Regions from separate parts of the Streptosporangium amethystogenes subsp. fukuiense genome, predicted to be linked through region 3. Evidence: riboswitches for the same ligand, from Rfam matches in the RefSeq annotation. Region 3 holds a riboswitch; each other region holds the start of a gene.

Region 1 (3,266 bases), 2.8 Mb from region 3:
CGACCACGATCCGCAAGCCGATCATCGCCGCGGTCAACGGCGCCTGCGCCGGGCTCGGCATGGTCCACGCCCTGGTCTGCGACCTGGTCTTCACCGCCGCCGAGGCCAAGTGGACCACCGCCTTCGCCCGGCGCGGCCTGGTCGCGGAGTACGGCCTGTCGTGGATCCTGCCCCGCCTGGCCGGGCAGGCCAGGGCCATGGACCTGCTGCTCTCCGGGCGCACCTTCACCGGAGCCGAAGCCTGCGAGCTGGGCCTGGCCAACCGGGCGGTGCCGGGAGAGCGGTTGATCGAGGAGACCCTGGCCTACGCCCGCGAGCTGGCGACGTACAGCTCTCCGGCCTCGATGGCCGTGATCAAGCGTCAGATCTGGGGCGACTGGCAGCAGACCCTGGAGGCGTCGGAGTCGGCCGCGGCACGCCTGATGGTCGACTCCTTCACCCGGCCGGACTTCGCCGAGGGGGTCGCCAGCTTCGTCGAGCGCCGCGCCCCCGGCTTCCCGCCGCTGTAGTCACGCCGTAGTCGCTCCGGCGCTCTCAGCTGACCAGGGCGAGCCAGCGCGGAGCGGTGTCGAAGGGGGCCGTGCGGGCGGTGACGGCCTCCATCAGCCAGGCGGCCGAGGCGCGGGCGCTCCGGACGACCTCGGGCGGGTAGGCGTACCTGACCCGGTGCTCCTCGAACTCGTCCTCGTCGTCCAGGAAGACCCGGCAGGCGCGGCCCTTAGCCGGGTTGCGGCGCGTCCGGATCACGTCGAGGTCCAGGTCGACCATGGTGACCTCGCCGTCGCTCCACCGTGGCACGGTGGAGATGTCGCAGTAGATCTCGTGTTTGTGCGGGGCGGAGTTGAAGGCGGCGGTCCACCAGGCGTCGCGGGGGAAGAGCATCACGAAGGCATGCGGGGAGGCCACCTCGGGTCCGTGGCCCTTGCGGCCGACGGAGTTGGCCGCGCAGCCGGTCCACACCCCGTGCTCGTCCTCGCCGAGCAGGAGACCGCTGTGGTGCCAGTGCAGTGACCCGTCGTATTTGCGGTAGACCACCTTCACCGTCTCATAGGACATTCCCCAACATTAAGCCTTGACAGAGATCTATGTATTTCCTACCTTCTAAATAGGTTAAGAGTGTCAGTGCGAAGCCCCGGCTGGCTGACCGGCAACCCTCGCACCGCGGCGGGGTGCCCCCGGGGGAGACCTGGCGGCACGGTCGGCGTGCCGCAAGCGCGGACCCCCTCACCGGGGTCACCGAGACATGTCCGGGAGTGCCACATGTCGAAGACCAGCACACTGAACTGCGCGAGCCCCGTCGACCCCGACACCCACGGCCACTACCGGCCGCACCGCAGAGCCGCCGCATGAGCGCCTCGATCGCCGTCGTCGGTGCCGGCCCGACGGGCACCTGCCTGGTGGAACGCATCTGCGCCAACGCCGCCGACCTGCTCGGCTGGCCCTCGCTCGACGTTCACGTGATCGACCCCCACCCGCCGGGCGGCGGCCGCGTCTGGCGCCGTGACCAGCCCGAGCTGCTCTGGATGAACTCCGCGGCCGCCGACGTGACGCTCTTCACCGACGAGTCGGTGCGCTGTGAGGGGCCGATCCGTCCAGGCCCCACGCTGGCCGAGTGGCTCGGCGGGGACCCGGGCACCTTCGCCTCCCGCCCGGCGCAGAACGGCTACCTCTCCCACGTCTTCAGGCACGCGGTGGAGACCGCCCCGCGCGGGGTCAGGGTGCACGTGCATCCGGCCCGCGCCGTCGACCTCGCCGACATCCCCGACGGCCAGGCGGTACGGCTGGAGGACGGCCGGACGATCGAGGTCGACGCGGTGATCCTGGCCCAGGGGCACGGCGACGTGACCCCGAACGGGGAGGAACGGGCGCTGGCCGACCTGGCCGTGCGCGGCGGGCTGCGCTACCTGCCCACCGGATACGCGGCCGACCTCGACCTGGACGGCATCCCCGCCGGAGAGCCGGTGATCGTGCGGGGGATGGGGCTGGCCTTCGTCGACCTGATGGTGCTGCTCACCTCGGGCCGGGGCGGCCGGTTCGTCCGCGAGTACGACGGGGAACTGGTCTACCTGCCCGGCGGGCGGGAGCCCCTGCTGCACGTGGGATCACGGCGCGGCGTGCCGTACCACTCCAAGACCGGCTACCCCTTCGGGGGCGCACGCCCGCCGGTGCCGCGCTTCCTCACCCGCGAGGCGCTGGGCGAGGGCCCGTGGAACTTCCGCCGGGACGTGTGGCCGCTGGTCGCCAAGGAGCTCGCCTTCGCGTACTACCACGAGCTCCTCACCGCCCACCCCGAGCGCGCCAGGCTGGACTGGGCGGCGTTCGCGGAGGCGTTCGCCGACGAGGAGTGGCGCAGCCCGGGCATCCGCAAGCTGATCCGTACGGCCGTGCCCCGGCACCTGGACCGGCTCGACCTCGACCGGCTCGACCGGCCGCTGGCGGGCATCAGGTTCGGCGACCGGGCGGGGCTGCAGAAGTGGATGCACGGCTACCTCGCGGCCGACCTGGAGCGGCGCGCCGACCCGGCGCACAGCGCCGACCACGCCCTGATCCTCGGGCTGATCTCCGTCTACGGCGTCCTGGCCGAGCTGGGCGTCTCCGACCCGTGGTTCCACGGGTTCTTCAGCTACATCGCCAGCGGCCCGCCCGGCCCCCGTCTTGAGGAGTTGCGCGCCCTGGCCAGGGCGGGGGTGGTCACCTTCCTCGGCGCCGACCTCAAGGTCGACCACCACGACGGGCGCTGGCGGGCGCAGAGCCCCACCGTGCCCGGCGGCGTGACGGCCACGACCCTCGTCGAGGCCAGGCTGCCCGCGCCCAGCGTGAGCCGGGCCACCGACCCGCTCATCGGCGCGCTCCGCGACCGGGGCGAGCTCGACGAGAAGTCGGGGCTGGTGAACGTGCGGGCCGCGGACCGCCGCCTGGTCGACAGGTCCGGCACCCCGCACTCGCGCAGGTTCGCCTTCGGTCCCTGGGTCGTCGGCGGCCAGGCCACCGGCGGCTTCGCCAGACCCCGCCTCAACGCCCCGCTCTTCCGCCACGCCGACGCCCTCGCCCGGATCGTCCTGTCCGAGGCGGTCGGCACCCAGATAAGAAGGCACGTCGCATGAACCGCCAGGTCTCGAAGGAGAAGAGAGTGAAGTTGCGATGGGGCGCCCTGACCCTCGCCGGGGTGCTGGCGCTGGCGGCGTGCGGAGCCGAGAGCGGGGCCCCGGCCGTGGCGGCCGGCGGCGACGGAGGGTCGCTCGTCTGGGCCGTCGAGACGCAGCCGA
Region 2 (3,266 bases), 460 kb from region 3:
GCCACATCGATCGTCCTCGACCATACCTGTGGGAACCGGTTGGGCAACAGAGTCAAGCACCAAACTAGCTCTTTACAAGAGCATTTAGTACGAGAGCACAGTTTGACTATCACTATTAGTTAGTTAAAGATTACATTATCTTTCCCCACCGCGAATACCGGTTTACGCCACAAAGCATGACACCCGCACGCGGCCGGAGCCGGGCGGGTGTCATGGAGAGGGTGTCGCAAGCGCCCCCCGGGAGGGTGCGACCGGCGCGGTGCGGGGGGTGGGTCTCAGCCCCCGGCGACCGCCGGGATGATGGAGACCTGGACGCCGGAGGGCGTGGCCGTGTCGAGATTGTCGGCGAAGCGGACGTCCTCATCTCCCACATAGACGTTGACAAAACGGCGGATCTTACCCGTTTCATCAAGAATCCGGGCACCGATCCCCGGGAAGTCCGCGTCAAGCTTCTGGAGGACGTCGCGCAGGGTCTCGCCCTCTCCGCTCACCTCGGCAGCACCACCGGTGTAAGTCCGGAGAATCGTCGGAATCCGCACAGAAACGCTCATAATTCAGTACCTTTCACGATTTCTAGGCGATTGCCGCACGGAATGCGTCAAGGGAGGGACGAATCACGGCGGTGGGGCGCGCCTCGGCGGCCACCGCGTCGAGGGTCTTGAGACCGTCGCCGGTGTTGAGAACCACGGTCTCCGCCTCCGGGTCGAGCCTCCCGGCCGCGACCAGCTTGCGGAGCACGCCGACGGTGACACCTCCGGCGGTCTCGGCGAAGATGCCCTCGGTCCTGGCCAGCAGCCGGATCGCGTCGACGATCTCGGGGTCGGTGACGTCCTCGACCGCGCCGCCGGTGCGGCGGGCGATGTCCAGCACGTACGGACCGTCGGCGGGATTGCCGATCGCCAGCGACTTGGCGATCGTGTCCGGCTTCACTGGGCGGATCACGTCGTGGCCCGCCTTGTAGGCGGTGGAGACCGGGGAGCATCCCTCGGCCTGGGCCGCGAAGATCTTGTACGGCCTGTCCTCGACGAGACCGAGCTCGATCAGCTCCTTGAAACCCTTGTCGATCTTCGTGAGCTGGGAGCCCGACGCGACCGGCACGACGATCTGGTCGGGAACGCGCCAGCCGAGCTGCTCGGCGATCTCGTATGCCAGCGTCTTGGAGCCCTCGGCGTAGTACGGCCGGAGGTTGACGTTGACGAAGCCCCACTTCTCGCCCAGTTCGTCGCCGATGAGCTCCGAGCAGAAGCGGTTCACATCGTCGTAGGTGCCCTCGATGCCGATGAGCCTGCCCCCGTACACGGAGGCCATGACGACCTTGGCCTGCTCCAGGTCGGCGGGGATGAACACGCAGGCGTCCAGCCCGGCCCGCGCGGCGGCGGCAGCGGCGGCACCGGCCAGGTTGCCGGTGGAGGAGCAGGAGAGGGTGTGGAAGCCGAAGTTACGGGCCGCCTCGACGGCGATGGCCACCACGCGGTCCTTGAAAGAGTGCGTGGGGTTACCGGAGTCGTCCTTCACGTGCAGCGAGCGCATGCCCAGCTCACGGGCGAGGTTGCCGGCGTTGACGAGCCTGGTCCAGCCGGGCTCCATGTTGGGCTTGGCGGCCACGTCGGCGGGGACGGGCAGCAGCGAGCGGTAACGCCAGATGTTGGCCGGCCCCTCGGCGATCTGCTCCCGGGTCACCCGCCCGAAGTCGTAGGCGATCTCAAGGGGCCCGAAACACTCGATACAGGCGAAGCTCGGGCCGAGGTCGTAGCGGGCACCGCACTCGCGACAGGACAGGGCCACGGCGGGGCCGAAGTGCTGGTTTCGGGTGTCTTCGACACGACCAAGCGAGGCGGTGGTGTTCTCAGTGGTTGCGAGCGCCATGAAGCGAGGCCTTTCCCTCATCTTCGTCTGCGGACCACCCTGGTCACAGACCGGAATTGGCACCTGTCCCGGCTGACCTCGTGTCGATTACGAGTCTTGAACCGGGATGGTTGCCGGGGCTTCGCAGGGCCGATCCCTCCACCCCTCTGGATGAGCAAATATTCAGTTGGAGACCTGACAGGCAGGTCTTAGGCACTCTACATCGCCGTACCGCCACCCCGGCCACTTGTCTCATTATGTGAGACATAGCGTGTTGCCTGCCGGACAGATCACCCTTGTCCGCAGGAGGGGCACCACCGCGGCCGACAGGCACCGGTCGCGGTGGACGTCCCGTGGAACCTCCCGCGCCAGGCCGCGGAAGGCGGGTCAGGGCGCCTTGGCCTTCAGCGTGTAGGGGCTGGAGCCGCTCACCGAGACCACCCGGTAGCGGTAGAAGCCGGGCGGGCCGACGTAGCTGATCCGCTCGTCGGAACCCGCGCCCTCGGAGCCGGCGACGGTGACCCAGCTCGACCGTTGCCACCTTTGGAGGTAGAGGTCGAAGTCGACGCCGTCACCGCCGTCCAGGCAGGCGGAGTGCATGCCGGCGGCGGCGGATCGGTAGTAGCGGCTCGGCTGGGAGACGGACTGAGCGTTGTTCAGCGTGCCGGTGTAGACCTTCGGGTAGCCGGTGCAGACCGTCGGAGCGGGCGGGGCGGTGCCCGGTGGGGTGGTGGCGTCGCCGGTCAGCAGGGTCAGGTCATAGGCGGTGAGGATCTCGTTGATCGGCTGGAAGTAGGTGACGCCACCCGTGGTGCAGTCGCCGGAGCCGCCGGAGGTGACCCCCTGGGCCTGGTCCACCGAGATGAACGAGCCGCCCGAGTCGCCCGGCTCGGCGCAGGCACTGGTACGGGTCAGCCCGTGGATGGTGCCCTGGGGGTAGGTGACGCTGGCGTCGCGCTGCCGGATGAGGCCGCAGTGCCAGTCGGTGGTGGAACCGGACCGGCAGACCGAGGCACCCTCCAGAGCCGGCCTGGAGCCGGCGACGGGCACGGCGCCGCCGATGCCGTTGCTCACCACCGGCCTGGGCGTCCAGCCGGAGTTCACCGCGACCCAGGCATAGTCGTTCTCCGGAAAGGACGACGCCCGGAAGACCCCCTGGGGCACCCGGTTGAAACCGGTGGTGGCATCACCCGCCTTACCGCAGTGACCGGCGCTGACGAAACCCGCCTGGGTCCCGCGCATCACCGAGAAACCGACGGAGCAACGATTCGAACTGCCGATGTAGTAGGCGTCACCGCCCTGCACGTCAGTGAAGAGCCGGGGCCGCTCGGTGGTCGGCACCACCTTCACCACACTTGAGTCGGCCCCCACGGCCTCCACGAGATCCTCGGTTGCCAGGGGGCTCTTCGACAGGATGACGA
Region 3 (3,266 bases):
GAGGTAGGCGGAGAACTCCTCGGCCGCGCGTACCGCGGTGTGCTGGGCCTCGACGGAGGGGTTCAGCTCGTACATCCCGCAGATGTCGGCGGACCAGGGGCGGAGCAGGTGGCGGTCGGCCTCGGGCACGCCGAGCATCTCCGCGATCACGGTCACCGGGAGCGGCTCGGCGACCTCGGAGATCAGGTCTCCGCCGCCGCGCTCGACGAAGCGGTCCACCAGCTCCCCGGCGATCTCGGCGACCTTGGGGCGGAGCGCCTCGACCATGCGCGGGGTGAACGCCTTGGAGACCAGGCGCCGGAGCCGGGTGTGCACCGGTGGCTCGACGTCGAGCATCCCGGCCCTGACCACCCGCCAGAACGGGTCCTGGAACTCGGGGTCGTCGGGCCTGCCGAACTCGGCGTGGGTCGCCATGTGCAGGTAGGAGCGGCCGAGCCGACGGTCGCGCAGCAGCGCGTTGACGTCGGCGTGCCGGGCGACCAGCCACTGGCCGGTCGGTTCAAAGAAACTGACCGGCCGCTGCCGCCTCAGCTCGTCGTAGACGTCGTACGGATGGGCGACGAATTCCGGATTCCAGGGATCAAAGCGCACATGGACATCGTAATGTCGCCCCATGTGTCAATTGCCTGGTCCGCCCCCTGGAGCTGGGCCGACGTTCGACAGCCCGGCCGCCGCCCCGCGACGGATGCGCTACGCCTCGGTCGGCTCGTCCGACTTCTCGGACCGGGCCGCCTTGGTGCGCAGCCGGATGTTCAGCAGCTCCACGACGAGCGAGAAGGCCATCGCGAAGTAGATGTAGCCCTTGGAGATGTGCTGCCCGAGGCCCTCGGCGATCAGCACGACGCCGATCAGCACCAGGAACGACAGGGCGAGCATCTTGATGCTCGGGTGCTTGTCCACGAAGCGGCTGATCGGGCCTGAGGCGAAGAGCATCACCAGGACCGAGACGATCACGGCCGCGACCATGACGCCGAGCTGGTCGACCATGCCGACCGCGGTGATGACCGAGTCGAGGGAGAAGATGATGTCCAGCAGCATGATCTGGGCGATCACGGAGCCGAAGGAGGCCGCGACCTTGGTGCTGCCGTGCCCGGACTTGCCCTCGACGTTGTCGTGTATCTCGATGACGCTCTTGCCGAGCAGGAAGAGCCCGCCGCCGAGCAGGATGAGATCTCGTCCCGAGATCTCCTGCCCCAGGACCTCGAAGAGCGGCGCCGTGAGTCTCACCACCCACGACAGTGCCAGCAGCAGCAACAGCCGGCTGAGAAGGGCCGCGAGGAGACCCAACTTGCGCGCCTTGTCCCGTTGCTCGGGCGGAAGCTTCCCCGCCAGGATCGAGATGAAGATGATGTTGTCGATGCCTAGCACGATCTCCAGAGCGACGAGGGTGACGAACCCTATCCAGATCTCCGGGTTGGTCACCCAGTCCAACATCTGAGCCTCCAGCTCGCCTTACTTGATCACTACCGGCACGACGAGGTTTGTCGTTCGGCGTTGTTCACCCACTACCAGGACAGACATCACCCGCCGCCGGACGCCACCCGGCTCACTGCCCAGACGAACGGGATCCATCGTGAGTTCCCGAACCCAAGGGACATCGCTTGCGAATTCCCGGCAGAGGTCGGTTATAGTTCCCCCGTAGGTCATGAGTGCCAGTGACAAGCCCCGGCTCGCTGGCCGGCAACCCTCGCGTCCGCGGCGGGGTGCCCCGGGTGAGGACCTGGTCCGGCACGAGGTGTGCCGGGCAAGCGCGGGCTCCAGGCACCTGTGCCACGGGTTGGGGTCCGATGACCTCGAAGGAGCCCTGGCATGTCCATACTGACGATCTCCACCGCCGCAGCCGCCGACACGGCCACCCCCGCGACCCGTACGTCCGGCGACCGGCCGATCCCCGCCGTGCTCGGTTCCGATCTGGAGGTTCCGGTCAGGGGCGGCAGGCTCGTCCGCTACGCCAACCTCGACTACGCCGCGAGCGCCCCCTGTCTGGAGCCGGTGAGCGCCGCCGTCGCCGCCGCGCTCCCGGCGTACTCCAGCGTCCACCGAGGCGCCGGGTACGCCTCCCAGCTGACCACGGCCCGCTACGAGCAGGCTAGGCAGACGGTGCGCGCCTTCGTCGGTGCCCGTCCCGGCGACTCGGTGATCTTCACCAGGAACACCACGGACGCGACCAACCTGCTGGCCCGCAGCCTGCCCGAGGGCACCACCGCCGTGGTCTTCGACACCGAGCACCACGCCTCGCTGCTGCCCTGGAAGCGTGCCCTGCGGCTGCCGGTCCCCGCCTTCCCCGGCGAGGCGGTCCGCGCCGCCGACGAGGCCCTGGCCTCGGTCGAAGGCCCCAAGCTGCTGGTCGTGACCGCCGCCTCCAACGTCACCGGGGAGCTGTGGCCGATCGCCGCGCTGGCCCACATCGCCCACCGCCACGGCGCCCGCGTCCTCGTCGACGCCGCGCAGCTCGTCCCGCACCGCCGCCTCAACCTGACCGCGCTCGACCTGGACTACGTGGTCTTCTCCGGTCACAAGCTCTATGCCCCGTTCGGCGCCGGCGCGCTGATCGGCCGTTCCGACTGGCTGGCCGACGCCGAGCCGTACCTGCGGGGTGGCGGGGCGGTGAGGGCGGTGAACGACGACGGGACCGAGTGGCACGACGACCCCGAGGCCCGCCACGAGGCCGGAACCCCGAACGTCCTGGGTGCCATCGCGCTGGCCGCGGCCTGCGACGCCCTGACCGCCACCGGCTGGACCCCGCTGGTCCACGAGGAGGAGCGTCTCCTCGACCGGCTGCGCGCTGGCCTCGCCTCCGTCCCCGGCGTGCAGGAGCTGTCCCTGTGGGGCCCCGACCACCCGCGCGTCGGCATCGTCTCCTTCGTGGTGAACGGCCGCACCGCCCGCGAGGTCGCCGAGGCCCTGTCCGGCGACTACGGCATCGGCGTCCGGGACGGCAAGTTCTGCGCCCACCCCTTCGTACGGCACCTGCTGGACGCCAAGGACGGCGGCTGTGACGACCCCGCCGCCTCCGCGGTGCGCGCCTCCATCGGCATCGGCACCACCTCCGAGCACGTCGACCGGCTGATCGCCGCCCTGCGGGATCTTGCCTCGCGCGGCTGACGTGACAGCATAGGCATATGAACGAGCCTCGCCGTGAGCTGAGCGTGGGGATGGGCGCGGGCGCCGCCGCCGTGCGGGAGGCGCACGGCAAGGAGCTCGCGACCGAGGACATGATCCTCAACATCGGGCCGCAACATCCGTCCACGCACGGCGTGCTGCGG

The links. Region 3 has a riboswitch for S-adenosylmethionine ahead of ACFQVD_RS33100 (aminotransferase class V-fold PLP-dependent enzyme). Riboswitches for the same ligand answer to the same signal wherever they lie in the genome.
Region 1: it holds a riboswitch for S-adenosylmethionine, as region 3 does, so the genes downstream of both, ACFQVD_RS19760 (FAD/NAD(P)-binding protein) here and ACFQVD_RS33100 (aminotransferase class V-fold PLP-dependent enzyme) in region 3, are expected to answer to the same signal.
Region 2: it holds a riboswitch for S-adenosylmethionine, as region 3 does, so the genes downstream of both, thrC (threonine synthase) here and ACFQVD_RS33100 (aminotransferase class V-fold PLP-dependent enzyme) in region 3, are expected to answer to the same signal.

The regions. Positions count from the first base shown of each region.
Region 1 is NZ_JBHTEE010000001.1:4,661,808-4,665,073, reverse strand. Features, by position in the region: gene ACFQVD_RS19770 (enoyl-CoA hydratase-related protein) at 1-509, shown strand, start outside; gene ACFQVD_RS19765 (DUF402 domain-containing protein) at 535-1,056, opposite strand; SAM riboswitch class IV at 1,109-1,221, shown strand; gene ACFQVD_RS19760 (FAD/NAD(P)-binding protein) at 1,347-3,104, shown strand; gene ACFQVD_RS19755 (ABC transporter substrate-binding protein) at 3,131-3,266, shown strand, end outside.
Region 2 is NZ_JBHTEE010000001.1:7,910,475-7,913,740, reverse strand. Features, by position in the region: gene ACFQVD_RS35200 (MoaD/ThiS family protein) at 276-551, opposite strand; gene thrC (threonine synthase) at 574-1,866, opposite strand; SAM riboswitch class I at 1,881-2,023, opposite strand; gene ACFQVD_RS35190 (S1 family peptidase) at 2,233-3,266, opposite strand, start outside.
Region 3 is NZ_JBHTEE010000001.1:7,455,040-7,458,305, reverse strand. Features, by position in the region: gene ACFQVD_RS33110 (cytochrome P450) at 1-591, opposite strand, end outside; gene ACFQVD_RS33105 (TerC family protein) at 691-1,434, opposite strand; SAM riboswitch class IV at 1,642-1,757, shown strand; gene ACFQVD_RS33100 (aminotransferase class V-fold PLP-dependent enzyme) at 1,810-3,105, shown strand; gene ACFQVD_RS33095 (NADH-quinone oxidoreductase subunit D) at 3,123-3,266, shown strand, end outside.